One region of the Peribacillus sp. NPDC060253 genome, then DNA from elsewhere that is predicted to be linked to it. Evidence: riboswitches for the same ligand, from Rfam matches in the RefSeq annotation. Region 1 holds a riboswitch; each other region holds the start of a gene.
What was found. Region 1 has a riboswitch for preQ1 ahead of queC (7-cyano-7-deazaguanine synthase QueC). Riboswitches for the same ligand answer to the same signal wherever they lie in the genome.

Region 1 (10,705 bases):
CCTGCCATCGGCTCCCCTGTGTTTCGACACCTATTTTCATTTTATTTTCATGTAAGATCGCTATCAAGCCGTTTAGGTTTTTCAGCAGAGCCGGGTTTCCGCCTGATATCGTCACGAAGGAAAAACCGGAACCCCCAATTCGCTTCAGCTCATCCCATATTTCTTCAGCAGTCATTTGGACGGTATCTTCCTTACCGGTGCCATCCCAAGTAAATGCGGAATCACACCAGGCACACGAATAATCGCAGCCGGCCGTCCGAACGAACATGGTTTTTTGACCAATGACCATTCCCTCACCTTGGATGGTCGGGCCAAAGATTTCCATAACGGGGAGTTTACTCACTTTCCATCCACTCCCGTCTGGCTTCAGCATAGCTTGTTGGCGTTTCGTAAAGGCGAATAAATTCGACCCTAGCACCCTCATAATCTTTTAATGAAAGGGCTTCGGCCATTTTTTCATAAATCCAAACAACCATATTTTCAGCTGTCGTGTTCATGAGCGGCAGGGTTTCATTCAAATAACGATGATCCAAGTGGATTTCAATTTCATTTTTCCATATATCCTTGATGTCCCCAAAATCTATCATCAAACCGCGTGAATCCGTATACCCGCTCAATCCGAAAATGACCTTATATGTGTGGCCATGCAGGTTCTTGCATTTTCCTTCATAGTCATGCAAATGGTGCGCCGCGTCAAAGGTGAATTCCTTACTCACGAGAACCCTCTTGTTTGTATACTTCAATTGGCTGCGCTGAATATCTTCATCAATTTTTTGGAGTTTATCCACTATAGAAAAACCGTACATCATGAAAGCACCTTCCGTCTGCTTACATAGTCATCCAGTCCTTTTTTTCGCAGATTACATGCCGGACAATCTCCACAGCCGTCGGAGATGATTCCGTTATAGCAAGTCAAGGTCTTTTCGCGGACAAACTCGAATGCGCCAAGCTGATCCGCAAGCTCCCATGTTTCCTCTTTATTAAGCCACATTAGCGGCGTATCAATCACGAATGACTGGTCCATCGACAAGTTCAAGGTCACATTCAACGATTTAATGAATACATCGCGACAGTCTGGATATCCTGAGAAATCCGTCTCACATACACCTGTGACGATATGTTTAGCGCCAATCTGACTGGCCAACACCCCGGCAAACGAAAGGAACAGCAAATTCCTCCCTGGTACGAACGTTGACGGCAATTCCCCGTCTTCCCCGTCCTCCACTGCAATATCACTTCTCGTCAATGCATTCGGTGCCAGTTGGTTCAGCAGCGACATGTCAAGGATATGATGGTTCACGCCCAATTCCTTGGCAATGTTTTGAGCGCATTCGATTTCCAAGCTATGCCGCTGATTATAATCGAACGTCACCGCTTCCACTTCCTCAAATCTCTCCAATGCCCAGAACAGGCAAGTCGTACTGTCCTGACCTCCGCTAAACACAACCACTGCCTTTTCTTTTTTCTTCATTTCTATAAAACTCCTTTTTACGGAAAAAAACAGCACCCTAAGAATAGAGCACTGTTTCTCCTTAGTTTTTTTGAGAGGGTAGCTAGAACCTCTTCCGCCTTAACGCGGAATATTATATTTTTCCAAGTCAATAGTAACTTGAAAACGATAATAAATCAAGATGATTATATTTAGTGAATATTAGATCTGATGGAAAATTTGGTTATCTTTTCATTGCTTAAATATCCCATTAACTATCCGATAAACAAGTATGAACAAAATATCGATAAAGGGGTCCATTCATTTGAAAAGCATTAAAGGAAAGGTATTGGTGGCATTTTCACTCATTATATCTTTATGTATCATCTTAGGAGCATTCAATATTTATAGCAGCAACAAGTCACTGGTATATTCCCAGGATATCATCGAAAAGGAACTTCCGCTTCTTATCCAAAATGAAAAGCTACTATATAATCTAGCACAAAGAACCGCATTCGCCCGAGCTTATATTCTATATGGTGACGAGAGTTATAAAGAAAAGTTCTTACAATATACCGAAGAAAGTCAGGTCATCCAGAAGAAACTCTTGTCCTTAAGCGATTCGGATAAAGCGAAGGATTTGATCGAGAAAAGCGTCGATTGGAGAACGATGATTGTAGACCGGGTATTTACCCAATATGAAAAAGGAAATGAAGAACGCGCTAAAGAGATACTCAAAAATGAAGTGGCGCCAATCAGCAATGAAGTAATGGAGGGTTTCAAGGAGCTTGCTACGGAACGCGAGGAATTAATCGCCTCTTCGGGTGAAACCGTCATCGCAAGCGGGAAATCGATTAAGTCGACAAGTATCATCATATCCATTGCGGCAGTCCTTATCGGCCTCCTGCTTGCGCTTGTTACAGCCAATCTCATTACCGCCCCCCTCCTTAAAATCAGGGACAGGATGAAAATGGTGGCTGACGGAGAGCTGAATCATGAGCCCCTTGAGCAAAAGTCAAATGACGAAATTGGGGAATTAACGGTATCCGCCAACCAAATGCAGAAAAACCTGCGTGATACGATTGAAAAAATGCTGGCTGTATCCGAATCCGTTTCGAACCAAAGTGAAAATTTGACTCAATCAGCGGATGAAGTCCAACAGGGCAGCAGACAGATAGCGACCACCATGTACGAACTTTCGGAGGGTTCGGAGTCGCAAGCAAACCGGGCAACTGAAATGGTGCGGATGATGGATGAATTCAGCGGCAAGATCGAACAGGCCCATCTTGAAGGAGTCGAGGTAGCGCAAAGCTCAACCGAGATCCTTTCCATGACAAAGGAAGGAACCACTTTAATGCGAAGTTCAGTCCAAAAAATGAAAATGATTGATGAGGTCGTTAAAAATGCCGTCGAGCAAGTGAAAGGGCTCGATTCCCATTCACAGGAAATCTCTCAGCTTGTTCATGTCATCAAGGATATATCCAATCAAACCAATTTATTGGCCTTGAATGCGGCCATAGAAGCGGCACGGGCTGGCGAACATGGAAAAGGCTTTGCCGTCGTCGCGGATGAGGTGCGAAAACTCGCTGAAGGGGTCACACACTCGGTTGGGGATATCACCGAAATCGTAACCGCAATACAAGCTGGTTCAAAAAACGTCGTCCATTCCCTGGAGGATGGTTATATACAGGTGGATGAGGGCACGAAACAGATAACCCTTACCGGCCAAACCTTCGAAACAATCAATCACTCTGTCGGGAATATGGGTACGAAGATTCAGCATATTACTAATGAATTAAACTACATCTCTACAAATAGTAAAAAGATCAATCAGGCCATCGAAGACATTGCAGCCGTTTCTGAGGAGTCAGCGGCAGGTATCGAACAAGTCTCCGCCTCCGCTCAACAATCGAGCTCATCAATGGATGAAATCACGAATCACGCCAGTGAACTTGCATCTTCGGCAGAACTGCTGACTGAACAGGTTAAGAAGTTCCAATTATGACACTAGCAATTTCCCGTCACATGAATGCGGGAAATTGCTTTTTTTCTTCCATTATAAGGGTTGTTTCATTTTCGTATATCGGGGAATAAATAACTATACACAATAATAACCATTAAAAAGCAAATCTATTAAAAGAGGCTGGAAGTGAATATTTTTCTTCGTTTTCAGAATATTTAGTGTATAATAGATATAACTAAAGGAATATTTTAACTGATATAATCATTGCTTCCAATACCTGAAAATCCTGACCTTTCCTTTCAACACCATGCACGGATACTTATACTCAGTAAGGATCCACTGCATGCTTTCTCTCGAATCAAATCATTCACAACTTTATTCACACAAAAACACAATTTTCACTCCGAATTCGTAAAAAAGGTTAAATTCCACTAATGATATGTTACTATTAAACTAAGACCTTTTAACCCCACAAGGAGGAATTCATATGAAACGTTTTTTCAAATTCATAGCAGATTTTAACGAAAGAAAAGCACTGGAACGGGAAAACGAAGAATTCTTTCGCAAAGAATACGAAAATTATATGAAGATGAATCCTGACAATCAAGGAAAAAGAAGGAGATTAGCTCCTAGACTTTATGTGATTGATGGCGGTAAAAAGGACTCCAACCTTGAGATTACTGACAGAAAGAAATCCAGTTAACCGGATTCCTTCCATAATCAGCTACCAATGCTGTAGCTCAAGACTCACAAACGTTAAATCTCCATGATAAACGGAGATTCGTGACCATTCCATTCATTTACAATATATAAGCCGAAAGCTCAGATATACTTCTGAGCTTTTTTTATTTTTCATTCTTCTATAAACACTATATCTATAGAAGAAACTAGGTATTTTTTAAAAAAAATGGATTAACTTTAGTTTATTTCATGTTTCAGGTAAAAGTTCAATTATAGTCCCATGGGTATTCTCTGAGGAAAAAACCGGAAAATATATTAAAAAAGAGATGTGTTCTTTTACTCATCTTTGTCCAAATTCAAAAGAGTTCAACTATTTGAGTCGATAGATGCAATATTTTACATTGAATGACAAATGAATAAACAATATTACATAAAGATTACCTTCTGGGTATAAACAATTATTAAACTGTAATAAACCTCACTCCAAAAAACATTTCATTATATAAATATAGCCATTAAGCATTAGGTTCAAATACTCACGAAACTGTTTTTGTGCTATTTATCATGGGTTTTTGTTACAACTACCATAAATTAGTGTAAATAAACCAGGTTTGACTGAGTTTTCATCCGCATCTTTGTACTCATAGCACATTTAATCCCTTTAGATACTATTACACTCTTATATACATTTTTTTGAAAAAGATGATAAAAACTATATTACGATAGAATAATTGACTCTTGCCTATTAAGTTTAAAATCATGTAGTGTGTATTCAGTAAATCAAATACTTCAAAAAAGAGAGGTAAAAAAATGGCACCAATATTTATCTGTGCGATCTTTTTGCTTGGCTATGGAATAGTCGAACAAAAACGCCATCAAAAGCGTCTCGACTCCATTCCAGTACGTGTAAATGTGAATGGGATTCGAGGGAAATCGACTGTAACGCGTTTAATTACAGGTGTAATTCAAGAAGCTAAGTACAAAACAGTAGGTAAAACAACCGGAACATCGGCAAGAATGATCTATTGGTTTACGGACAAAGAAAAACCGATCGTACGCCGCCCAGAGGGACCGAACATTGGTGAACAACGGCGTGTGGTCAAAGAAGTTGCCGATCTTGGAACAGAGGCACTTGTTTGTGAATGTATGGCCGTTCAGCCTGATTATCAACTAATCTTCCAAAATAAAATGATCCAAGCCAACATTGGGGTCATCGTGAATGTATTAGAAGACCATATGGATGTCATGGGCCCAACATTGGATGAAGTAGCTGAGGCCTTCACTGCTACCATACCCCATAATGGTCATTTAATAACAATCGAAAGTGAATACTTGGACTTTTTCAAACAAATTGCCAAAGAACGCAACACAAAAGTGATCGTGGCAGATAATTCAAGAATATCGGAAGATTTCCTACGCGAATTCGACTATATGGTATTTCCTGATAACGCTTCACTGGCTTTGGCCGTTGCAGAAGCTTTGGGCATTGATGAAAAAACGGCTTTTCGCGGCATGTTAAATGCACATCCCGATCCAGGTGCCATGCGGATCACCAAGTTCGGGGATCCAATCCAGCCAACTTTCTTTGTAAATGGCTTTGCGGCAAATGACGCGTCATCGACGCTGAATATCTGGGAACGTGTCAATACGTTCGGATACAGCACAGAACCTCCTATCGTCATCATGAACTGCCGTCCCGATCGTGTTGATCGTACCGAGCAGTTTGCAAGAGATGTCTTGCCATACATAAAGTCCGAAATCGTCATTGCCATTGGTGAAACTACATCACCGATCACAAGGGTTTTCGAGCAAGGTAATTTAGATACAAAAGAGTATTGGGATTTAGAAAACTGGTCAACTGAAGAAATTGTGGCCCGTCTCCGCCCATTAATGAAAAACCGCATCGTTTACGGTGTGGGTAATATTCATGGTGCAGCGGAACCATTAATCGAAGCATTCATGAAATCTAAAACGAAGCAAAAAGCGAGTTAAGTAGGAGGAACCTTAATGTTTGGAACGGATTTATATGTAGCACTAGTACTAGGAGTAACGCTAAGCCTTATCTTTTCAGAAAAAACGGGTGTCGTACCCGCAGGACTTATTGTACCAGGTTATTTGGCATTAGTATTTGACCAAGTGCAAATCATGCTTGTCATCATGATCATTAGTGTCGTAACTTATTTAATCGTCACTCACGGCCTTTCAAGATGGGTGATTTTATATGGAAGAAGAAAATTCGCAGCCATGATGGTGACCGGGATTTGCTTGAAACTCCTATTGGACTTCGTCTACCCCGTCATGCCGTTTGAAATATTCGAGTTTCGGGGAATCGGTATAATCGTACCTGGTTTGATAGCGAATACCATTCAAAGACAAGGAATGCCATTGACACTCGGCAGCACGCTTTTATTATCCGGCTTAACTTTCGGTTTAATGAACGTGTACTCCCTATTCTGAGGTGCATAAAATGAAACGGACTTTAAATTCAAAAGAAAAAACACTTATCTTTATTAAGCGCACGAAGAAAAAGAATCTTAAATACGCTGGAATCATACTACCTATATTACTAATCGCTTTAGGCATTACCACTTGGATGGGACAAGCTGAAGATTTGAAAACAGCCGCTTCCAAATCTGATCAACCATTGACGATGACAATGGTCGGTGATGTGATGATGGGGCGTAATGTTGAAGAAGTGACGGAAAAGCACGGGTATGATTATCTGTTCCGTTATATGAAGCCCTATTTTGCCGCTTCAGACTATGTCAGCGGGAATTATGAACACCCTGCTTTAAAAGACGGGGTATCTAACTACAAGGAAGCAGACACGGCCATCCGGTTAAACTCCAATAAAAGTGGTGTGAAGGCCGTTAAAGATGCTGGCTTCTCTGTGATGACATTGGCCAATAACCATATGATGGACTTTGAAGAACGAGGGCTTCTTGATACGATTGATGAATTCAAAAATGCGGATATGGACTATGTCGGTGTTGGATCGAACACTGCCGACGCTAAAGCTAGCATCGACTATGCGGACGTTAATGGCTTACGTGTCGCAACACTTGGCTTTACAGATGTTTATAAAAAGGATGCCGTACCAAAAAATGATCAAGCTGGCTTATTGAACGCGAATCCTGATTTGTTATTTGAAATGATTGGCAAAGCAAGGGATGCCGAGCAAGGTAACGCAGATTTGGTTGTAGTGAATATGCATTGGGGTCAAGAGTATTCATCATCTGCAACCTCCCGTCAAACTGACTTGGCTAAAGCGGTCATCGATGCGGGGGCAGACATCATCATCGGCCATCATCCCCATGTACTACAATCTTTTGATGTTTATAAAGATGGAATCATTTTCTATAGTTTAGGAAACTTCATTTTCGATCAAGGCTGGACACGTACAAAGGATTCAGCCATGGTTCAATACCATTTGGCGGAAGACGGAAAAGCTGCAATCGATGTCGTTCCTCTGCAAATCGAAGAAGCCACTCCAAGGCCAGCCACCTCAACAATCGATCAATCACGAGTTTACCGTCAGTTGACGAAGGAAACGAGTGAAAAAGCCCAATGGTCGAAAAAAGAGGATCATATCGAGATTACCCTGAATCACAAGAAGGTAATCGACCATAAGGCACAACGTGAACAAGAAGAAAAAGCTGCGAAAGACAAGAAAGCTGCACAAGAGAAAAAAGAAGAAAAAGTCAAACAGCAGAACATGCACCCCATCCAGTAAGAGAACAATGGATCCTACGTGAATAAGAGAACACACTACTTAGATGCTCAACGAAAAGGGGGAACAACAGATGATTAACCGTATGACGAGAAAAGTGCTCCTTTCCCTTTGCATGCTCATATATATAGCTGGATGTTCGAAGCCATCCCCTATTTCTGACACGAATGAACCGATAGATAGTAAGACAGCTCAATCATATGGGGTCAGTTCTTCAAACCCTATCGCAATAGATGTGGGGATGGATATTTTGGATAACGGCGGAACTGCGGCGGATGCCGCTATTGCGGTATCTTATGCATTAGGTGTAATCGAACCCTATGGATCTGGGATAGGTGGTGGCGGCGGTATGCTGATCGACCCTGAGTCCGGCAAACCCAATTTCATCGATTATCGTGAATCCTCTCCGGAAGACCCAAGTTCAAGACACCATACGGGGATTCCTGGGTTAGTGGCCGGCATGCAGGTTATCCATGATAAGTATGGAAGCGTACCAATGGAAGATCTTATTCAGCCTGCCATCGATTTGGCTCAAGACGGGTTTAAAGTGGACGAAATGTTATCCTCACGCTTGGCTGGAGCCAAAACAAGGGCTTCTTCCGATGAGACTTCCCTATTTTATCCTGATGGTGATGCCATTGAACCAGGAAAGACGCTTATTCAAAAAAAACTTGCTGAAACATTGAAGAAGATTCAACAAGAAGGTCCTGATGGTTTCTATAAAGGGGAGATCGCACGGGATATTAAAAGAGAGACAGACGTTGACTTGATGGATTTAAAGCGTTATGAGGTGAAAGAACGTAAGCCTGTTCAAGGGACATTTGCCGGTTATGACGTTCTGACCGCCCCTCCTCCCTTTTCCGGGATTACAGTTCTTGAAATGTTGAAACTTGCCGAGGAAACGAACCTAGGTGAGTCTTCAAGCAAATCAGCTTATATGAAAGTGTTGGGGGGCATCACAAATACGGCTTATCAAGATCGAGTCTCCCATATAGGGGATGGAACCAGTGCAGCTAAGGCTGAACAATTGCTCTCCCCCATTCACTTAAATAATCTTAAAAGTAAAATCACAAGTGATAACTGGGAAAATAAAGAATCGAATGGTTCCGAAGAACATGAAAGTACCACACATTTTGTGATTATGGACAAGTATGGCACTGTCGTTTCTGCAACAAATACGCTCAGTAATTTTTTCGGATCTGGTGACTATACGAATGGATTTTTCCTTAATGATCAATTGAAAAATTTTGGGTCTGACTTGAATTCCCAAAAGGCATATAAACGATCTAGAACATTCACCGCACCAACCATTCTCAAGAATCCAGGGGAGGAATCGATTGGGATCGGTTCACCCGGCGGTGATAGAATTCCTCAAGTATTGATGCAGGTCCTTTATTCATATACAGAGAATGATGGCTCATTTCAGGATATCATCGACCGTAACCGGTTCGTCTATGATGGAAAGAAAATTCATACAGAATCAAGGTTTTCGAATGAAATAATATCAGAATTGGAAGATTCAGGATATGAAGTCATTCAAAATATAAACCCCATGTATTATGGCGGGGTTCAGGTTCTCGTTAAAAACGAGAAAACCGGATTGTTATCCGGAGCTGGGGATAAGAGAAGAAATGGGAGCTGGAAAGCGCAGCAATAAAAATGTAGTCCTGCCTCGCCATTCAAATATCATTTGAACTTTTAGCGATGCATAAGGGGATGAGAATATGGATATTGTAAAAAAAATCACAAGCTGGGTTTTACCTGTTATTCTTATAGCAGCCATGCTTGTGACCATGAATATGTTTAAGCGGACCGAAACTTTATCATCCGATGAGCAAAAGAAAATAGAACAATATACGACTATCGAAGAATAAAAAAAGCAGGGGCAACCCCCGCTTTTTTTATTTTTGCTCTCGACGGGTATGGTATGGGTAAATAAGGTACAGATACGGGGGGAAAACGATGAACGAAAATAGCTATACCAATTATGCCGAGCTTCAGCAAAAAGAACAGGAATCCTTCGATTACCGCATCACTGTTTACCACAGGAACCCGGATATTGCGGTCCTGGCTATACATGGCGGGAATATCGAACCAGGTACTGGTGAAATTGCTGCCGCCATTGGAGAAAGGCTTGGTGCCAGCACCTATCTTTTCGAAGGTCTGAAACCAAGCCGTAACAAAGTCCTCCATATAACATCCAACTTGTTCAATGAACCCATAGGGGTTTCAATGGCTGCGGACTCACGGACAAACCTCTCCATTCATGGACACTGCGACGTACATAACGTGCTCGTTTACATCGGCGGGAGAAATGAAACCTATAAGAACTTGATTTTACATTCCCTGAATGAAGCTGGATTTCAAGCTGAGTATGCGCCACAGCACCTTTCAGGCATGAATGAAAACAATATCACAAACAAATGTAAAATGAGTGCAGGCGTTCAATTGGAACTTTCCACTAAGCTTAGAAAAAGCCTGTTCAAAGATGATGACTTTACCAGTAAAAACAGGGTCAATCGATCGGATCTTTTTCACCGTTTCGTTCGCGCCCTTGAAAAAGCGACTTTGAAATATAAACAGCATGAATGAACTTCCTACGTTCTTCGATCTTTTTTTTACAAAAGGACGCCAGAAACAGCCAAGTTGACTTATACCCATTCTTTTTAGTTCATAAGGTTTTTGACTTGTCCGAAGCTTTCGAACTTCTCGGCAAAATATTCCGACCCAAGGTTGGAGGTATGAACGCCAGCTTTTTCCGTTGTATGGAGAAAACGGCCATCGCCTAGATATATGCCTACGTGGGTCACACCTATTCTTGAACCTGTATCCCTAAAGAACACTAAATCCCCTGCCTTTGGATTTTCAATTGTCGGGAGCAATGAGAAGTAGTTCGCTGCGG
Region 2 (10,705 bases), on a different contig from region 1:
AAGATCTCATTATGTAGAATGTCATATTTTTCATAATTTTTATTATAAGGATTATAGTCTTACAGTTAAATAGGGATAAATAAGCTATTTACGCTAGGTATTTAGGAAATTCTTCTCATCAAAACCAATTCTGAATTAGACTTTCTACCCCTGAATTTCCATTTTTAAACATAAAAAAAAGAAACAGGCTTCCTCCTCTTTTTTTATGCATGATCTGAATTCTTTTTCGTCAATTAAATGCGGAGCTTTCACCTTTTTCCCTTTTTTATGATTTGGATTCATATTCCTCCCTTTATTAAGTGGATATAGTTTCACACTTCCACTTATTCAAGTGCCATGCCAGAGCAAAAAGGACAAGAAGACAGGCTTCGCTCATGAAGCGTGCCGATAAATCGGCACATCCTGACAAAGTAACGGCTCAAGTTAGACGAAATTCGGTTTGTATATTGCAGAACAAATGGCTCACCCTATAAATAGGAGGTGTCCAAAACATGGACCAATTTGAAAAAGCCTATGAAACCTATAAACAGCAGGGTACACCGCAAGCAAACCAAATTGATTCATCTGGAAAAGAAGAAATCATAGCAGTAAGGAAAAATGAAGAGGACAATATTATCGCAATCAAGACGAACTCTGGTCGCGAACTAGACTACCCCACTGCCCTTTCCGAAGCAAAAGCAGGCAACCTTGCCAATGTCGACGTCTTCCATAAATATGGACGTGATATATTGCGAAGTGAGCCCGATGGGATAAAAGAAAATAACTTGGATCAACTACCGGAATTTTGACTTTTTGAGGGAGCTGCCTGAAATGGGCAGTTTTTTTCTTTTGGATCAAAAACGCGGAGAAAGGACCCAGCATGATAGCCGGATCCTTATTATTCATACTGATAGGATTCAGAGATTTCAAGAAGTTGGCCACAGGATTCGACCACCTCAATGATTTCCATCCACGACATGTCCAGCCCCAGTTCATTAGCATGGGAAATCTTATCCCTTAATTTCCGGATGGCATTTGCCTCCCTCTTCCCCTTGCTTTTCGAAGGAATTTGGAAGAACCCCCTCAATTCCTTATCTTTATGAATGATATCGAATTTATCACTGATTTGCAGGCATTCTATTAAATTGATATCTTCATTTTTATCGATTCTCCTCCTATATAATTCGTTTGCCTTTTCTAAACGGTCCTCGCTGATCATTGGATACCAGATGCCATCACCGAACCTATGCATGATGATATCGCTCATCCTCATTTCCAATAGGGTAATATATCCGAATATCAGCATCCTGATTGGGGGCTTTTGAAGGTCGGCATGCGTAATTAAGCTTTTTATAGAATTATTCTCTAACACAAACACCCTTGTTTTATTCTTAAAAATACGAAGAAGTTGTATCAAAGGGGTTGAATCCGAAACCATTTCCCTAGGTGAAAAACTTTTCAAGTATTCCGAGATGATCCCTTCACCAAGTTCTTGCCTTTCGATATATCCGATGATTTCCCCTTGATCTTGCACTGCCATTATATCGAAATTCTTTTTTTCCAACGCTTTTTGTATGTCAGTTGCTTCATCATTTTTATGGCAAAACTCAAGTTCCTGGGCTATGCTCTTAACCGTGATGTTTTCTTCATAAAGAGTTTTAAGACTAAGATAGCTGCTATTGTTTTTTTTATCGCTTCCCTTTAACATCTTTCACCCTCCACTTATAAACTTTCTCCGCGATTTGCCTACCACCAATTATAGACCGTTAATTTGCATCTGGTGTAGCTATTTCAAAAGAAGTGGAACAAAGTAGAAACGGTCATCAATAAATAAAGTCCACACAAAGTGGACTTTATTTATTGCGAATCTACTGCATTGCCTACCGCCGTTTCCTCATTCCCTTCTTCTTCCCAAGCCTTACAAACATCCACCCAATCCTCGGCGTTCGAATATTCAAATAATTCCGTGGTTGTAAGTTCTATTGCTGAGTTCGCACTGCCGCATGCCGGGAACAATGACTCAAAACGCTTCATTGATACATCAAGAAAAACATCTAGGTCGTTTGCAAGTCCAAATGGGCAAACTCCCCCGATTGCATGTCCGGTCTGTTCAAGCACCTCCTCAGGTGACAGCATTCGTGCCTTGTATCCGAACATCTGGCGAAACTTCTTATTATCCACTTTTGCATCCCCAGCTGCTACAACCAAAATCGCATTTTCACCTTCCCCCTTAAAAGAAAGAGTCTTAGCAATCCGAGCAGGGATGACGCCGATGGTTTCTGCTGCCTCACTCACCGTAGCACTTGATGTTTCGAACTCCATTACATCGCCTTCCCGGTCCCATTGTTTAAAATGGCTTTTGACACTCTCGATCGACATATTATATTCACTCCTTTGAAGTACATATAAAAATAATATCATCCTTCATTGCAATAAATCAAAATCCTTTTAGACTTTCACTGCATGATGAGTTATCATTTAAAAACCATTCTTTACAAATTGACGCAACAAGCATATATGGGCTACTATTAATCTTCGGGAAAAAGCCTAAACGTGGTTCGTAACCATCCCACGATAAAAAACTAGGGAGAGAATAAAATGAATGTTCGTACACTCGTGATAAACGGGTTATTGGCTGCCTTGTATGTGGCGGTCTCATTGGTGTTTAAACCAATCGCTTTTGAGATGTTCCAATTTCGAGTTCCGGAAATGTTGAATCATCTGATTGTATTCAATAAAAAGTATATCTACGGTATCGTCGGCGGAGTCTTCATATCGAATCTGCTCTTTTCACCGATGGTTCCGTATGATTTGATTTTTGGGGTGGGGCAATCCGTGCTCGCCTTATTGCTGGTCATTTTTGTATCGCGGTTCATAAAAAGCATTAAAGGGCGGATGATCGCAACGATTATCTTTTTCACATTCACCATGTTTTTGATTGCAATTGAACTGAACCTTGCCTTTGGCTTACCATTCTGGTTTAGCTGGATGACCACGGCTGTCGGTGAGTTCGTTGTCCTCTTGATTGGTGCGCCAATTATTTATGGAATGAACAAAAGAATTCAGTTTGAAAAGTGGCTTTAAAGGAATCTTCGCTTCGTAAACCCACTATAATGTAAAAGAGCTGTGTGCATCATGCGACAGCTCTTTTTTTCACCAATGAGCCTGAAAATGATAAACTATTAGTAAGAATGGTGGTGACCCTTTGAAAAAAGTCCTGACCTTAATCGGTCTTCTGGTAATCGCAATATTCATTTATTCTAATGCGGAATTGTTTACTTTGGTTTGGAAAAGTGATCTTGATTCAGTCATTAACATATTGAAGGAAAACCTTTTGCTCACTTTTTTCGTGACATTCGTATTGATGTTTATCCAGAATTCATTTACAATCATCCCTTTAATTTTGCTCCTTACTATCAATGTCACGATATTCGAGTTCATATATGGCTATCTATGGAGTTGGTTTACAAGTGTTGTTGCGTCCGGATTGATTTTTTATGCAGCAAGAAACTGGTTTCAGGAACCACTCTTAAAGAAGATGGGCGAAAAATGGCAAGAAACCGTTGTGGAGCATGGCTTTATGTACGTATTTACAGGGAGGATTTTCCCGCTTATCCCAACGAGTTTAATTAACTTGGCTGCTGGAGTCAGTACCGTCACTTTCAAGGATTTTTTATTTGCGACAGCACTGGGAAACCTTATATACTTTTTCTTTCTATCGCTAATCTCATATGGACTCCTATCTGTTGAAATGAACCTGTACACGGTAGCTGCACTCGCAATCCTCTTCTTACTATTTATCATTATCTATAAACGTTTAAAAAAGAAAAAAGCCCTAACCATCTTCAGGAAAAACAGGTGACCGCATTGGTCCCTGTTTTTTATTTATGATTCTGCATATATTTTTCTCCGATAGTTTGTTAAAATGTGTATGTAATTTTACCTTAGAAATGTCTTAAAATCAGGGAGAATCTCCATGTCCAAACGCTCCATCTTAGCAATATATATCCTTTCCGGGATTTTTACATTAGTCGTGTTCGACTATTTTTTAACTACAAATATCCACAACAAAGTGGTTTTCATTCAACTTCAAAGAGCGGAAGGCATTGTCTTTCTTTTATCAATAGGCTTGGTCCTATACCTTTATTTAGCTAAAAGGGAAGAATTCAAACAATTAAAAGAAGCGGAACAACGTCGGCGTACACTCATTAATTCAATGGTGGATTTCGTTAACTTCAAGGATGGTGAAGGCCGTTGGCTTGAATCCAATGCCTTCGGACTGCAATTATTTCAATTGGAGCATGTAGACTATAAGGGCAAAAAAGACAGCGAGCTCGCAGAATACACCGAATTTTATAAAGAGTCGTTGATCTACTGTGAAGTTTCCGATGAAGAAACATGGATTAAAGGGGAAATCACAAGGTGTGAGGAAATCATCCCTCTTCCCGATGGCAATCACAAAACCTTTGATACGATCAAAGTCCCATTGTTCTTTGAGGATGGTTCCCGAAAAGGCTTAGTCGTAATAGGCAGGGATATATCTCAAAGAGTTGTCGCAGAGAATCAATTATTCGATAGTGAACAACGCTATAAATCATTGTTTGAACACAACCCATATCCGATGCTCATGCTTGATTTAAACGGTATGATCACTACCGTAAACCCTAGGTTTGAAACGGTAACAGGGTTTCAACAAGAAGAAATCCATGGCGCCTCATTCATACAGTTGAACTTTTCAGAGGAGGATGAAGAACTGATCCGTACCTCTTGCCAATATGTCGTGGAAAACCATAAAGGGATCAAGAAAGGGAAAGATATTGAATTCCTTACGAAATACGGGAAGTCCATCTTGCTTTCCTGTACGTTTGTCCCGATGATGATTGGTGAGGAATTAGTCGGAATCATTACTTATGCTAAAGAGGTCACTCAAATACGAGAAACGGAAGCACGATTAAGAAGAACGGAAAAATTATCGATAGTCGGCGAACTTGCCGCCAGTGTAGCCCACGAAGTCCGTAACCCGTTAACTTCGTTAAAAGGATTCGTCCAGCTGCTTAAAAAGAACGATCATCCATTTGAACAATACTATACAATCATGTTAAGCGAATTGGACCGGATCAATCTTATTGTAAGCGAGTTACTCGTTCTGGCAAAACCACAGGAACTTCCATTCAGCAAACATCAAATCATCGGACTGATGAATGAAGTCAAGACCTTATTGAAACCGGAGGCAGACTCTTATCCAACCCAAATATCAATATCCGTAAAAAATGAAATCCCCCTGCTTTCATGTGAGGCAAACCAACTAAAGCAAGTATTCATAAACATGCTCAAAAATTCCATGGAAGCATCTGCCGATCACATTTGGATTGATTTCGAGCATATGGACAAAAACCTTTCCATTACCATCAAAGATAATGGCAGCGGAATAGAAAAAAATCGGTTAAAGCATCTTGGGGAACCTTTTTATTCTTCTAAAGAAAGAGGAACCGGTTTAGGATTGACAGTCAGTTGCCGAATCATTGAGGCACATCGGGGAAAGGTCCATTTTAACAGCGAGCTAAACCAAGGAACCGAAGTTCAAATCATTTTGCCCATATAAAGCGTAGGACAAGTGTTAGTACTTGTCCTTTTTTGCATGATCGAAAATAACTTTTGGTGCATTTAAAAAAGGGAAGTGAAGAACGCCTTGACCTTCCCCCAGAATGACCCCGCCGCTGCAGGCTCATTCCCATTCAACATCCCCTGCACGACTTTGTCATTCGATGGAACAGTCTCCGTTTTACCAGCTGTACTCATTTGCGTTGCCTCAACTTCTGTTTCATTTGTTTTGATATCGTCCACGGTTTCTTCTTCATCCATTTCCACATCCATATCCTTTTCGAAAACAATAACGTAAGTACGCCGGTTCCCATCTTTTGAAACCGTAACTGAAATGGCCGTCTTCGCTTTATCCTTGATCTTTACATTCCTACTGCTCTCACCTTCATATTCAACCGTGGCTCCACTAGCACTTGAAGCAGCATTCATTTCGACTGAGGTAATATCATTATCGACTTTGACATGATAGGTATGCTCATTCGAATCAAAAGGCTTGTTCCATACTCCAGTTGATACTGTCAGATTGTTCAAAAATGGCGGGGTTTTACCTTCTTCACCTAAAGAATCAGCAGATACTGCCTCCTCTACAGGAATTGATTTCGTTTTTTGTGTTGAAATGTTTTCATTCTGTTGTACCTTCGATACTTTGCTGCCATTGCTTGTTTTTACATTATTAAATGAATCAACAGGGGTGGAAGATGGTTTATCTCCTTTAGACGCGGATGGCTGAGTTTTATTCGCCCCAGTAATAGGTTCCTTTTGAACTGTATCCTCTTTAGATTCGGCATCCTTATCCTTCGATTCCGTTTTCTTAGCTGCAGCCCGTGTAATCGTTAGCGTATATGTTTTTTCATCCCCATTTTCTGCAGTAACGATAATCTTCACCATTGTCTTACCAATTCGAAGGGGTACCTTTACACCTCCACTCGTTGCAGCCGTTCCGTTCACCTTTACATTTGCAGCACTATCACTCAATGTCGGAGACAAAGTAATTGTCTTGATTTCATTCTCCACAGAAACATTATAAGCCGTCACTTTAGAATCAAAAGGTAACGAGCCGCTTGATAATCCAATCGAAGTTAAAAAGTTGTCATCACTTTCAAGTTTTTCAACCTTGACGGTATAGGTCATCGTTTCATTTATTCCATCGCTGACTGTGATCTTGAATGTATTGATGCCAGTTTGAAGAGCTAAGTCCTTGGCCTTCCCATTTGTCAGTTTGACACCATTCACGGATATGGTGGCATTCTCATTGATACTCTCAGCAAGCAAGGTGATCTTTTCAACTTCATTCGCCACTGTTGCACTATAGTCGAGTACATCTTCTGCAAATTTTTGATCCAATGCAATATCTTTTATTTCTAGCTTCGAAAGACTATTCACCGTTCGGGCATCTTCCTGAATGACGGCTGTCCCTTCCTCAGCGTATGCGGCAGGCATATAAAATGATGTTCCTATCCCCGCAAGAGAACAAACCAAGACCACCTTCACGCTTTTTTCTTTTAACCCCTTCTTTAGCAAAGCCTATCCCCCCTATAATTCCTGCAAACACGATAGGGCCATAGTAACAAAGAAACCTTAATTATTTCTTAATGGGCTGTTGCACTAACTATCCAACCCCTAATGATCAACAACATCATGCAAAGGAATTCCAAACCAATATTTCCTTTTGATTATTTACATGTCTATAATGTTGGGAGGTAGGCTATTCTATTCATATCGTTTTCCTTTTCTTTTGAATCTCAAACTGCCTTTAGATCATTCATTTAATTTCACTGTTTTTTCACATTTTGCTCTTATAATAATCTTACATAAGCTAATGAAAGGGTGATGGCACACCAAGATGAAGAATTATTTATGGGTGGTAGTAAGCTTATTCAGTTTGCTTTTATACCCGGCAATGGCTTCTGGTCACGCTACAGTAATAGGCTCTAACCCTAGCCCAAATGAAGCGATGGAAAATCTGCCTGAAAAGATCAGCATTCAATTCAGTGAGAATATACAACCAGCTTTCCATTCGCTTGAAGTATTCAGCCAGAATGGGGACAAAATTCAAATTCAAGACAGTAAAATTTCGGAACAAAGTGAAACAATACTGGAAGCTAAGTGGAAAGGCAAAATCGATGAAGGGATTTACTACATAAAATGGAGAGTGGTTTCGAGTGATGGCCACCCCATCGAAGGGACAATCCCCTTTCAATTCGGAAACTCGACCGCCCTATCAGATCAAGACATTTCTGAAGTGAACGCAGGATTTCCGAATTCCATCATCATTTTCCTGCAAAGTCTACAATACATAAGCTTCGCAGCTCTTTCAGGCGTCCTTTTTTTCCAATTATCTTTAACGAAGGATACCAACCTTTTTCAAGCTAGCAGGAGAGCACGTCTATACCTTTGGGTTTCATATGCAAGCTTGGCACTTTCCGTCTTCTGCAGTCTGCCTTTAAAAGTGACGATTGACGCTGGTGTAGGGTGGACGGATGCGTTTAATGTGACTTATATAAAAGAAGTATTGAATGCTACAAACTTCGGAAACATCTGGGTCATTGAAATTCTAATGTTGCTCCTTCTATTTTTAGCTATTTATTTCATGCTCGAGAACTCCTTGATTAAATCATTACCCATCTTTTCTTTTATCATTATAGCCATTTTGATGGTCTGTAAGGCATTCACAGGACATACAGCTGCTGTTCCTAATCACATTCTGGCTGTTGTAATGGATTTCCTCCACTTACTGTCCATGGCTTTATGGCTTGGCGGCCTTATGGCCTTATTGGTTATTTTGCCTGGGCTTGCCAATCGACAGGCAGTCCAAAAAGATAAGAAAACATTTTACTGGTCGATCATTCATAGGTTTTCCAGATGGGCGTTTTTATTTGTAATCATACTGATCATTAGCGGGATATATAGCAGCTTTCAACATGTACCGACTTTCCATTCATTGTTAAACACAACATATGGACAATTATTACTTGCGAAAATCGGTCTTATGTTAGTCATGATCGGTTTAGGAGCCTTTCATTTTTTCAGGGGGAAAACGCAAGCGAAAAAACTTGGTTTTAGTGTGGGAATGGAATTTGGTTTAGGGATCGTCGTACTCCTTGTTGCGGCTCTATTGACAAATGTCCAAACTGCGATGTCTTCCCCTGGGCCAATTGAGAAAACGGTAATGACGGAAGAAAAAAATGAGGTTACATTATTGGTGACTCCAAATGAAGTTGGGGACAATCTGATTCAAGTTGATTTATCCAATGAAGACAAGCCAATTGCTGAAATAGAACAGCTTACAATCACGATGCAGCCAATCGATACGCCTGGCGGTGAACTAAAGCTGCAAATGCAAGAAAAAACTACAGGTACATTTACATCAAAGTCTTTATTAACCATGCCAGGAAAATGGAAAATCAATATTCACGGATTAACTGAAAGCCTCGATTCAATCAATGCTGATTTTACAATTTTCATAGGAAATTCATAACAGAAGGGATTTTATAAAAATGAAAAACTTTTCAAAGCTACTGATCTCTACATTTGCTGCATTATTCATTTTCTCCGGTTCGGCGTATGCACACGTTACAGTCAAGCCTAGTTCATCTGCCCCTGAAGCGTGGGAAACTTATACAATTAAAGTGCCCGTTGAAAAAGAAACGGCCACAACAAAAGTGACCTTAAAAATACCTGAAGGGGTTACTTTTGAAAGCTATCAGCCTGTACCAGGATGGAAAGTAACCACCGAAGACAAAAATGGGCATGTTAAAACGGTAACTTGGACTGCAACGGATGAAGGAATTGCAGCTGGACAGTTCCAGCAATTCTCATTCGTTGCCCAAAACCCTAAAGAAGAAACGAATGTGGCCTGGGATGCATTTCAATATTACGAAGATGGTGAAATTGTTGAATGGAGCGGTGACGAAGGCTCAGATCTACCGCATTCTGTAACGGAAATTTCACTAGCTCCTAAGGCTGATGCAGAATCTACGGACCATGGTCACAAAGATGAAGCTGATACGGATAATACCAAGGCAACTGACAATTCAAAGGATACGGTACAGACAGAAGATGATAGCAATGAAACGCTGATCATCACCCTTTCTGTCATATCACTAATACTCTCCATTGTAGCGCTTTTTGCGGCTCTAAGGAAAAAATAATCATTAAGGAAGGTGTCCCAAATTTCTTGGGACACCTTTTTTCACTTCTACTATTCCATAACCATCGTTTTACTCGGGAACTAGAAGGTTTTCTGTGAAACCTTAATGGATTGATTAACCCTTTGTTCCGCTATAGTTAAGTTAAGCAGTCCATTCCCTTGTGCTTTTTTGCTTATTCCGAGATCTTCCGTACTTTTCACTAGCTGTGCATATAATTCCGCTTCAGTTAGCGTGCGGCCAAACTCCTTTTCAGCAATCACTTTCAAGAGAGCTGCTGCACCGCTTACATGAGGCGTAGCCATTGACGTTCCGCTCAGCCTAGCATATTTATTTCCTGGATACGTAGAGAGAATATCAACCCCTGGCGCCACCAAGTCTATTTCATCATTTGTATTTGAAAAATCCGCTAAATTTCTGCTTAAATCCACAGCACCGACTTCCACCACTTCTGGATATGCACCCGGATAATCCAATTCGTCCGTTTCATGACGCCCATCCCCGCTATTTCCAGCTGCGCAGACAACTAGGATATCTTCCTGAAGCGCTCTTTGAATGAGCTTATGTTCTGCTTCATCCGCAGGACCTCCAAGTGAAAGTGAAATAACTGAAACCTTTTCCTCATTCGGTCCCCGCCAATTGATCGCATACTCTAAAGCTCCATTGATCCAATTAATATCACCTTGACCTTGGCCATTTAAGGCCTTTAACGCTAATATGCTCGCTTTCGGGGCCACTCCCACTACACCAACACTATTAATGGCCGCCAAAACCGTACCGCTCACATGTGTTCCATGCCCGTTATCATCTTGATAATCACCGGTATTGGTAAAATCCTTCCCACCAATGATTCTTTCTTTGAGGTCTGGATGTCCCTTATCAATACCTGTATCGATGACGGCAACTACCACGCCCTCACCATGATTGCTTTTTTCCCAGATTGCCGGGGCTTTCACAAGCTCGACACCCTCAGGAAT
Region 3 (10,705 bases), on a different contig from region 1:
TCGTCAGTGCGACCGGGCGCTCCATTTCAGTCGATACATCGGACGGGGAGTGGGAACTGGATGTCCTTCAAACGGATGCGGCGATTAACCCTGGCAATAGCGGTGGTGCATTGATCAACACGGCTGGCGAAGTAATCGGCATAAACAGTCTGAAAATCTCCGAAAGCGGTGTCGAAGGCCTAGGGTTTGCCATACCGAGCAATGATGTAATTCCAATTGTAACGGAGCTTATTGAAAACGGAAAAATCACACGGCCTTATTTAGGAGTGAGTCTGGCAAGTATAGAAGAGCTGCCGCAGTATTCCCTTCAAAATATACCTGAAGCTGCAAAAACAGGTGTGATGATTACGAGCATAGAATCAGGATCGGCTGCAGAGAATGGAGGTCTTAAGCAACAGGACATCATCGTGGAGATTGATGGAACGAAAATCAATTCCGCTGCAGAATTAAGGAAACACTTATACACAAATAAGAAAATCGGCGATAAAGTAAAGGTTAAGGTGTATAGGGGGACGGAAGAGAAAACGGTAACGATAACATTACAGAAATCATAGAATGTAGTTTGACCCCTGATATGCTTCAGGGGTTTTTTCTTTGTAAATGATAGTAAAAGAAATGGTATAGAAAAGGATAATATAGGGAAAAATGATAGTGTATTTATCCTGTTTTATTAATTTTCTGTATAGTCTTAAATGCCTAAAAGCCTGGTGTAATCAGTTTAATTTGTCAAGGTTTTCATTGAGAATATATTGAAAATTATAAAAAGTTTGACAAATTTGTGAATTGTCATAAAATAGAAAGAAAGGGGATGAAATAATGAAAGCTAATCAGAAGATGTTAGATGCAGTGAAATGGGTATCAGGCACAGGGTGTGTAATCGGGATGATCATTTTTTCCTTAAGTTTTTTTGTAAGCGATTACAATAAAGATTATATTTTAACCGCTGTTGGAATGGCTATCACATTAAGCGCAGCTGCCATTTTTCTAGTTGGCATATTTTTTGTCCTGACAGAAGAAATGGTGATGAACACTCATAAGGGTGAAAGAGTTGAACCGGAAACGACCAAAATCATAAAAATCAAAACAAAGGCCAAAGCAAAAAGAAGCAGGGTGTCAATTTGACACCCTGCTTCTTTTTTTGTTACCCAAAACCGGTGGATATAATGTACTGAACTTACGGTTGTGTGGGTGGCTTTATTATTTGCATCAACAGATCCGTTGTAGGAATTTTGTGCATGTGGCTATTTAAAGGAATTAAATTTGTTTTTCTTCAATTATATTAACCCTTCATTTACTTACTCTTCGTGTTTAATTCAAGATGTAAATAAAAGTGTATTCATTAGGGCTTATAAAGGGACTAATGATGTACGAAATTATAAGGTGAAATTATAACTCATTATATTAAAATAAGATAGGGAACAGCTGTAAATAGCTATAACAGTATGTAGACCTTTGCGGGAATAGATTATAAATTCCTATTATATTTCATTTGCGCTAGGTTTTCGAACATTTCAGGTCAATTACCATCTTCTTACTGCTCTTTCATGAACTTTATGTGACAGATGTCACTTTGTATTGTCTTTTTTAACACTTGGGATTAATATTGGTATGTCGGTATTTGTGAATATGGTAACACTTTATCCGAATAATTACCAATAGGAATTTTAATATGTAAGAAAGGGGTAGTACTATGAAAATGAAATGGGCTTTATTAACTATACTTTTTACTATTGCAACTGTACTAACTGGTTGCGATAACCCATTAATGGTCTTGGACCCTAAAGGGCCAGTAGCTGCAACACAAGCAAATGTTATTATGATATCGATCTGGACAATGGCCTTTGTCGTTCTTGTCGTTGTCGTACTGTATGTCCTTATGATATTGAAATATCGTGCTTCCAAACAGAGTGATGATTATGAACCACCTCATATTGAAGGAAGTAAGGTTCTTGAAATAATTTGGGTAGCGATTCCAATTTTAATCGTTGCTTTCCTTTCAGTTGTTACTGTAAAAACAACAAATGAAGTTGAGGCAACACCGAAAGGTTACGAAAAACAAGAACCATTAGTTATCTACGCTTCATCTTCTAACTGGAAGTGGCATTTTAGTTATCCGGAAGAAGACATAGAAACAGTTAACTATTTGTTTTTACCGACTGATCGGCCAATTGAATTTAAACTATACTCATTCGGTCCAATCGCCAGTTTCTGGATTCCACAACTTGGTGGACAAAAATACGCGATGTCCGACATGGTTACCACGTTGCATTTAGCTGCTGATGTGCCAGGGGAGTATATGGGTCGAAATTCAAACTTCAGTGGTTCAGGTTTTGCTCAGCAAACGTTCAACGTTAATGTATTGCCTACAAAAGAATACGATAAGTGGGTAGATGAAATTAAAGCTACGGCTAAACCAATTACTGAGGATAAATTCAATGAATTATTAGAACCAGGTCATGTGGGGCAATCCACGTTCACTGGGACTCACTTGAAGTTTTCTCCAGCTCCAGAGGGTGAAAATTCAGGTCATCACCACGGAACATCTGATACTGAAAAAACTGATTCTGAGGAGTCCAGCAAAGATTCACACGAGGGACATTCAGAACACAGCAATCATTAAAGTTTTAACTCACGTTCTATTAAACTACTAGTTTTACACGATAAGGAATATTTTCCTGAAAGGAGTCACAAAAGTATGGATTACTTTGATCGATTTGCCGTACCTCACCCAAGTCCTGCAATTTATGCATCCATGATTGCTATTGGCTTGACCATGATCGCGGTTGTTGCCGGAATTACCTATTTTAAAAAATGGGGTTACTTATGGCGTGAATGGTTAACAACAGTTGACCATAAACGGATTGGTATCATGTACATCTTGTCAGCATTACTTATGCTTTTCCGTGGTGGCGCAGATGCCCTCATGATGCGTGCTCAAACGGCTGTTCCAGATAACGGTTTGTTGGATGGACAGCATTATAATGAAATCTTTACAACACACGGGGTTGTCATGATCCTGTTCATGGCTATGCCATTTATTATTGGGTTAATGAACATTGTTACACCATTACAAGTTGGAGCGCGTGACGTAGCATTCCCACGTCTAAACGCAGTAAGCTTCTGGTTATTCTTTATGGGTGCGATGTTATTTAACATCTCTTTCGTAGTCGGTGGTTCTCCTGATGCAGGTTGGACTTCTTACTTCCCACTGGCAGGTAACGAATTCGCTGAATCAGTCGGTTCGAACTATTACGCGATTGCGATTCAGATTGCTGGTATCGGTACATTACTGACTGGTATCAACTTTATCGTAACCATCTTGAAAATGAGAGCACCTGGCATGAGTTTAATGAAAATGCCAATGTTCACATGGTCCATTTTGATAACAAACTTTATTATCGTTTTCGCTTTCCCTGTATTAACGGTTGCTCTTGCGTTGATGACAATGGATCGCCTATTCGGAACTCAATTCTTTGCAATGGCTAATGGCGGTAGTGATATGCTTTGGGCAAACTTGTTCTGGGTATGGGGACATCCTGAAGTTTATATAGTCATTCTACCTGCATTCGGTATTTACAGTGAAATCATTTCAACTTTTGCACGCCGGAACCTATACGGGTATAATTCGATGGTTATCTCCATGGTAGCTATTTCTACTCTTTCTTTCGTTGTATGGGCTCACCATTTCTATACAATGGGTCACGGTGCAATGGTTAACGGTATCTTCTCCATCACAACGATGGCAATTGCCGTACCGACCGGTGTTAAGATATTCAACTGGTTGTTCACACTTTGGAAAGGTAAAATCGTTTTTACCGTCCCAATGCTTTACTCTTTAGCTTTCATTCCGATTTTCACACTCGGTGGGGTAACGGGAGTTATGCTTGCGATGGCAAGTGCTGACTACCAATACCATAATACAATGTTCTTAGTAGCTCACTTCCACTACGTATTGATTCCAGGTACTGTATTTGCCGTACTTGCTGGTTTTACGTACTGGTGGCCAAAAATGTTCGGTTTCATGTTGAGCGAAAAGATTGGGAAATGGTCGTTTTGGTTCATTACAATAAGCTTTAACGTAACATTCTTCCCGATGTTCATCACTGGTTTAGATGGGCAAGCACGTCGTATGTACACGTACTCTGAATCAACGGGCTATGGTCCATTGAATATGCTCTCTTTCGTTGGAGCGATTGGCTTAGCAATTGGTTTTGCTTTAATTTTGTACAACATTTATTGGAGCACTCGTTATGCATCAAGAAATATTTCAAACGATCCATGGGATGCACGTTCTCTAGAGTGGGCAACGCATACACCAATTCCTGAATACAACTTTGCCGTTGTACCAACAGTTGAATCTACGGAAGCCTTCTGGGATTCTAAGAAAAAGGGCTTTAAATTATTCAGCGGTAAAATAGAAAAGATTCATATGCCAAATAACAGCGGCGTGCCATTTATCCTGAGTTGTATCTTCTTCGTTTGGGGCTTTGCGATGGTATTCAGCATGTGGATCATTGCAATCATTGCAACAATCGGAATCTTTGCTTGTATGACGCTTCGTTCATTCGAAAAAGATCACGGACGTTATATCTCCGTTGAAGAGATTGAAGAAACTGAAAATAAATTGCGAGGTGCTAAGTAATGAAAATAGATAGCTCGCTGCCACTAGAATATAGCACGGAAGAAAATCGCTTAAAGATTTTTGGATTTTGGATTTTCCTGGGAGCAGAAATAGCTCTTTTCGCTACACTGTTCGCCACTTACTTTGTATTAGTTGAGGGAACTGGGAATGGCCCATCAGGGGAAGAACTTTTTAAAGTGCCAACCCTAATGCTTCAAACCATTTTCCTTTTAACAAGTAGTTTTACCATCGGCCTTGGAATCAATGCAATGAGACTTGGTAAACAGAAAGCAATGCTAAGTTTCTTCGTTATCACTCTTATTCTTGGTTTAGGCTTCTTGGGAGTTGAAATCTACGAATTCGTGGAGTATGTACATGAAGGAGCAACGATCCAAACAAGTGCTTTCTTATCTAGTTTGTTTACGTTGCTAGGTACGCATGGAGCTCACGTTACGCTTGGTTTGTTCTGGGGAACATTCATCATTCTGCAGACTAAAAAACGCGGTTTTACTCCAGAAACAACAAACAAGGCTTTCATCTTCTCACTATACTGGCATTTCTTAGACGTTGTCTGGATTTTCATCTTCAGTTTCGTTTACCTGAAAGGAATGATGTAATATGAAAGAATTATTCCCACGGGGACAAGTAATGGGATTTGCCTTTTCACTAGTCCTGACTTTGGTTGCACTTTCAGTTATAGTGTTTGATCTTTCACTTAAAATGGGAGTGATCGTCCTGCTTGTGACGGCCTTCATGCAAGCAGCACTTCAATTGGTCATGTTCATGCATGCAGGAGAGTCTGAAGATAAAGCATCGATTTATACAAACGTTTATTATGGATTATTTGTTGCATTAGTTACGATTTTCGGTACAATGCTAACAATGATTTGGGGATATCAATAAGCAATTCCGAAAAAACTGGTCGTCATCATGACGTCCAGTTTTTTTGCTTTTAATTGCAGTGGTTGAAGTATATATTTTTCTAATTCGCTGCATGAAAATTGGATCTTATTTCGGGGTTCACGAAAAGCGAAACGTTAATAGAACGGTCACATCTTCTATGAAAATCCATCCGTCCCTTTGTTATAATTAGTTATATGCCAATAAATTTAGACCATAGCGGAGATGATGAAATATGACATTGCCTGTTTTGATTTTAACAATTATCTTAAGTTTGGTTAAAATATTAGTTTCTTGTCTTCCGACCGATACAGTGAATTGGATTCTGAGCAAATTTAAACTGCATTCTGAACTTAGCGAAGCCAACTCTATCGTAACCCTTAACGGAAAACGCTTGGAAAATGAAAAAAAACTCCAAGTCATAAATTATTTTAATGAAGCTAGATTTCTAAAGAAAAATCACATATTCCCGGGTAACGAGCAATTGTTTTTACATCCAGAGAACAGTGGGACTCCATTAGTCATTGATACTAAAAGTGGCAAAAAGGATGTTAGGATATTTGTGTACATTTACAACGATCACGTTGATGTAGTTAAGCAGTACAAGAAGAAATTAGTTTCTTATAGCCTGCTTTCCGATAGCCTTCAAGAACATTCCATGCCATTAATAAGAAATTTAGTATAAAAACATTAAAGAAGACGGTCCTTAAAATGAGCGTTCAGACTGTAGATATACTCGATGAAAATTGAGTTTGTCTACAGTTTTTTTGAGGGTATGTAAAAATTAGATTACCACTCCAGGCACTCGCTTTCCGTCCCCCTTGCTCCTTTACGCCTGAGGGGTCTCCCTTGGACGCGCTTTTCCCGCAGGAGTTCTCGCACAACCGTTCCAACCAACTTTGTTTTAACCGTTAGATAGGATTCCTTTTGTCTACAAACTTGACGGTCCTTAAAAAGACCGTCTTTTTTTATAAGTCTTTATTGTGTAATTCTAAATTACTGGTTATTCAGATTGAAGGAAAAAACAATTGCTTTTAAGTGGGAGGGAATATCTGTAAAGGGGATCTTTATAGTGCAAGTGAAAAGTGATTTTAGAAATTAGATCAAAAAGGTAATAAAAAAGCAGGTATCTATTACGATGCCTGCTTTTTTATGCTTTCCATTGTTTTTCTACTTGATGAAGGGCTAGTTGTAAAATTTCTTCTTGATTAGTACCCGGTTTAGTAAGGACGTTAGTTTGATAAGATTTTCCTTGGAAATCAACTGTTACTGTAACTTTTACCATTTTGCATCTTTCCTTTCTTAATTAAATGAGATGGTTGTACCTACTTCTTTTATACCCGTGGCAGAGGATTTTTCAAACATTTCAAAAGCAGCAAAATTGGAAGAATCAATATTCAAAATTATCTGTTATTTAAAAGGATGTGTCAACACTTTTTTTGAACCAATCCTATTTCCCGGCTAAATAAAAAAACGACCTGGCTTGTGTGCACATGACAGTCAGGTTGTTTTTGTAAATGAACTATATTCATATTTTAGTTAAGATAATGCCGATTAATGCTGCAAATACTCCGGCAATTTGATAGGTTTTTAGTTTTTCCTTGAATAAATAACATCCAGCGAATACGACAACTAAACAGTTCAGGCTGACGACAGGGAAAATGATGCTTGCGATCCCGGTGTTCAATGCAAAGAAATAACATCCATAGCCTATCATGCTTAAAAAGCCTACTAAGGAACCGATTTTGACTTCCTTTAGCTTGATTTTTTCATTTTTAAAGGCTAGAGCCGAAAGAAGATAAAGCATTCCGCCTCCATACATTGATACAAGGATATCAAGGGAGTTTAAATGAAGACGTGTTGATGTCGTCATAAGAATGCCGAGTACACCAAAAGATAAGATGGAGAATAATGTGTGCATAATCCAAGGGACATATTGATGGTTACCTTTAGCATTAGGTGTATACTGAATGACTAAGGTAGCGAGAAACATGCAGACGATTCCACTCCACTGCAGGGTAGAAATATGTTCGTGAAAAATTAAAGCTGCACAGAGAATGGGGAATATGGCATTCGCTGCGATTAATGGTGATGTCAAGCTTGCCGGCCCTTTTTCAAAGGCGCTTGCCATCTGGATGTTACCATTAGCGTTCAGTACACCAATAGCTGCACCAAGCAAGATAGATAGCCAATCCAGCTTCAAACCATCCATAAATACTCCATAAAAAATGGACAAAATAAAAGCTGAAAAATAAAAGAAAAATTGGATATGTATCTTGGAATAGCCTTTTCCGCTGCTCCATTTGAAAATGCTATTATTGATACCGAAACATAAACTGGTGATGAGTGCTGCAAAAATCCACATTTGTATGATCTCTTCCTTCTTATAGGGTGAACTGCTTGTTTCATTTTAAACTGAATATATAAAGGAATCAAACCCAATTTAAGAGAGTTGCATTGACAGATTGTCTTTTTTTTTTTATATTTACTATGACAATTTAAAATATTTCCCGATAACGGGAGAGGTTCATAGCATCACCCTCTTAAAAAAACTATGGCTTTGATATTTTTCGCGAATCAACCATATCTTTGAGGAGATATGGTTTTTGTTATATAGAGGCCCATTTTATGAATCTCCCCTGACAAACGTGGAAGAGGAGGACTTTTTTATGTCTGGAAGAAAAGAAGAAGAATTAAATGATATTACATTGCTTGGGAATCAAGGGACAAAATATACATTCGACTATGCACCTGAAATTCTGGAGTCGTTTGATAACAAGCACCCTAACCGTGATTACTTCGTCAAATTCAATTGCCCGGAGTTTACTAGCTTATGCCCGATAACGGGGCAGCCAGACTTTGCAACCATTTACATCAGCTATATTCCAAGTGTGAAGATGGTGGAAAGCAAGTCTTTGAAGCTTTATTTATTCAGCTTCCGGAACCATGGTGATTTCCATGAAGATTGCATGAACATCATCATGAACGATTTAATCGAATTGATGGACCCGAAGTATATTGAAGTTTGGGGTAAATTCACTCCTAGGGGCGGAATTTCCATCGATCCATACACCAATTATGGGAAACCAGGTACGAAGTATGAGGAAATGGCGGATTACCGCTTGATGAATCATGACTTATACCCGGAAACTGTGGATAATCGTTAAAGAATAGGAGAGACAATGGGCATATGCCTGTTGTCTTTTTTTTGTTTTAGCCATTCTCGATTAGCGGTCCTGTTGCTTTGTCCTTTTTGAAAATACAAATGTCCTCCTATAATGGAATTTCCACTTGATTGTTTCGCTAAAAAGCGTAATAATAGGGAGAGTTGATTTTGACAGAATATTTACGAAAATAGGGGATGTCGAGATGAAAGTTGCAAAGTTTGGAGGAAGTTCACTTGCATCAGGTGAACAGTTGAGGAAGGTATTCGAAATTGTTGTTTCAGATCCAGAGAGGAAGATCGTGGTCGTTTCGGCTCCAGGGAAACGCAATTCCGATGATATAAAGGTGACGGATCTATTGATTGAGGCTGCAGAACAGCAGCTGCGCGGGAATAACGGTGAGCCTTTAATTGAGGACGTGGTCTCCCGCTATGCGAGCATTGCTGAAGAGCTGGATATATCCGAGCGTGTCATCACTGGGATTCATGAAAATTTAATGGCACTGTTGCATGCAGACCAAACTAACCCGAAGCGCTATTTGGATGCCTTGAAGGCCAGCGGTGAGGATAATAATGCGAAGCTGGTCGCAGGTTATTTCCAAAGCCGCGGGATAGAGGCACAGTATATAAATCCAAAGAAGGCTGGCTTGATCGTAACGGATGAAGGTGGATTTACCAAGGTGCTGCCAGAGTCCTATGATCGATTATATGCTCTTCGTGATGAACCTGGAATCGTAGTATTCCCAGGATTCTTCGGGTATACGTTAGATGGTGATGTTTTAACCTTCTCTAGGAGCGGTTCCGATATTACGGGTTCGATACTTGCGAATGGCGTCAAAGCTGATTTGTATGAGAACTTTACGGACGTAGATGCCGTTTATGCGGTGAATCCGAATGTGGTTTCCAATCCGAAAGGGATCCGGGAATTAACTTATCGCGAAATGCGGGAGCTTTCTTATGCCGGTTTCTCGGTATTCCACGATGAGGCGCTAATACCTGCATTCCGTGCGGGAATACCTGTCCATATCCAAAATACGAACAACCCGATGGCACAAGGGACCCGCATTGTGAGCACACGGGATAATACGAATGGTCCGGTTATCGGGATTGCAAGTGATAAGGGATTTTGCAGTATTTACATTAGCAAATATTTGATGAACCGTGAAGTTGGTTTTGGCCGGAAACTGCTGCATATCCTTGAAGATTACGGTGTTTCATATGAGCATATTCCGTCAGGCATTGATGATGTGACACTAATATTAAGGCAGGACCAGATGAAGGGTGATGCCGAGAAGAAAATCATTTCACGCATCAAGCAAGAACTTCATGCTGATGAAGTGATGGTGGAGCATGATCTTGCCTTAATCATGATTGTAGGTGAAGGAATGCGCCATAATGTCGGTACAACGGCAAGAGCCTCAAAAGCGCTGGCCGATGCAAAGGTCAATATTGAGATGATCAACCAAGGATCTTCAGAGGTAAGCATGATGTTCGGCGTGAAAGGATTCAATGAAGAGACGGCAATTCAGGCATTATATCACGAGTTCTTTTGAGAATAATAGATCAGTGACCTCCTTTTAGAAGGGGGTTTTTTTGTGATCAATCTTTTAGTCACTATACGTAAGGCTGGACTTTTTATCTGGTTCTTTATGATGAGCGTAAGATGCGAGACTCCTGCGGGGAAATCGCGTCAAGGGGAGACACAGCAGGCGTAAGCCGAGGAGGCTCCCGGACCGCCCGCGGAAAGCGAGTTCCCTACGTTAAAACAACGTTCAAATTGTAAAAGCCATAAAAAAACACCCCGTAAATGTTAGTTTGGTGTCTAACATTTACGGGGCAGTTCAACTCGATTTTCATCGAGTTTGTCTACAGTCTGAGCCTCCAATTAAAGATTGGAGGCTTTCCTTTTATATTAGTCCATAATGGTCAGTATTTGATCGATCGCTTTCCTTGGACGTGGGGTGGGGATCATATCAGGGTAGCCAACGTGAAGACTGCCGACGATTTTCTCGCCAGGCTTC

Region 2: it holds a riboswitch for preQ1, as region 1 does, so the genes downstream of both, ACFWE9_RS07315 (QueT transporter family protein) here and queC (7-cyano-7-deazaguanine synthase QueC) in region 1, are expected to answer to the same signal.
Region 3: it holds a riboswitch for preQ1, as region 1 does, so the genes downstream of both, queF (preQ(1) synthase) here and queC (7-cyano-7-deazaguanine synthase QueC) in region 1, are expected to answer to the same signal.

Annotation. Positions count from the first base shown of each region.
Region 1 covers NZ_JBHXAS010000006.1:63,980-74,684, reverse strand. The annotation lists gene queE (7-carboxy-7-deazaguanine synthase QueE) at 1-343, opposite strand, end outside; gene queD (6-carboxytetrahydropterin synthase QueD) at 336-806, opposite strand; gene queC (7-cyano-7-deazaguanine synthase QueC) at 806-1,471, opposite strand; PreQ1 riboswitch class I at 1,527-1,569, opposite strand; gene ACFWE9_RS03145 (methyl-accepting chemotaxis protein) at 1,755-3,434, shown strand; gene ACFWE9_RS03140 (hypothetical protein) at 3,880-4,095, shown strand; gene pgsB (poly-gamma-glutamate synthase PgsB) at 4,884-6,065, shown strand; gene pgsC (poly-gamma-glutamate biosynthesis protein PgsC) at 6,081-6,530, shown strand; gene ACFWE9_RS03125 (CapA family protein) at 6,541-7,806, shown strand; gene ACFWE9_RS03120 (gamma-glutamyltransferase family protein) at 7,877-9,460, shown strand; gene ACFWE9_RS03115 (CapE family protein) at 9,528-9,677, shown strand; gene ACFWE9_RS03110 (poly-gamma-glutamate hydrolase family protein) at 9,766-10,395, shown strand; gene ACFWE9_RS03105 (C40 family peptidase) at 10,470-10,705, opposite strand, start outside.
Region 2 covers NZ_JBHXAS010000018.1:49,375-60,079, reverse strand. The annotation lists gene ACFWE9_RS07330 (DUF3892 domain-containing protein) at 492-788, shown strand; gene ACFWE9_RS07325 (hypothetical protein) at 878-1,687, opposite strand; gene ACFWE9_RS07320 (YbaK/EbsC family protein) at 1,837-2,358, opposite strand; PreQ1 riboswitch class I at 2,527-2,571, shown strand; gene ACFWE9_RS07315 (QueT transporter family protein) at 2,578-3,063, shown strand; gene ACFWE9_RS07310 (TVP38/TMEM64 family protein) at 3,185-3,841, shown strand; gene ACFWE9_RS07305 (PAS domain-containing sensor histidine kinase) at 3,956-5,581, shown strand; gene ACFWE9_RS07300 (cadherin-like beta sandwich domain-containing protein) at 5,644-7,101, opposite strand; gene ACFWE9_RS07295 (copper resistance protein CopC) at 7,424-9,058, shown strand; gene ACFWE9_RS07290 (YcnI family copper-binding membrane protein) at 9,078-9,731, shown strand; gene ACFWE9_RS07285 (S8 family peptidase) at 9,812-10,705, opposite strand, start outside.
Region 3 covers NZ_JBHXAS010000029.1:16,821-27,525, forward strand. The annotation lists gene ACFWE9_RS10235 (S1C family serine protease) at 1-554, shown strand, start outside; gene ACFWE9_RS10240 (hypothetical protein) at 817-1,122, shown strand; gene qoxA (cytochrome aa3 quinol oxidase subunit II) at 1,691-2,620, shown strand; gene qoxB (cytochrome aa3 quinol oxidase subunit I) at 2,696-4,642, shown strand; gene qoxC (cytochrome aa3 quinol oxidase subunit III) at 4,642-5,238, shown strand; gene qoxD (cytochrome aa3 quinol oxidase subunit IV) at 5,240-5,524, shown strand; gene ACFWE9_RS10265 (YfmQ family protein) at 5,757-6,206, shown strand; gene ACFWE9_RS10270 (BA3454 family stress response protein) at 6,672-6,806, opposite strand; gene ACFWE9_RS10275 (EamA family transporter) at 7,050-7,886, opposite strand; PreQ1 riboswitch class I at 8,038-8,083, shown strand; gene queF (preQ(1) synthase) at 8,191-8,688, shown strand; gene ACFWE9_RS10285 (aspartate kinase) at 8,891-10,237, shown strand; gene ACFWE9_RS10290 (nitroreductase family protein) at 10,597-10,705, opposite strand, start outside.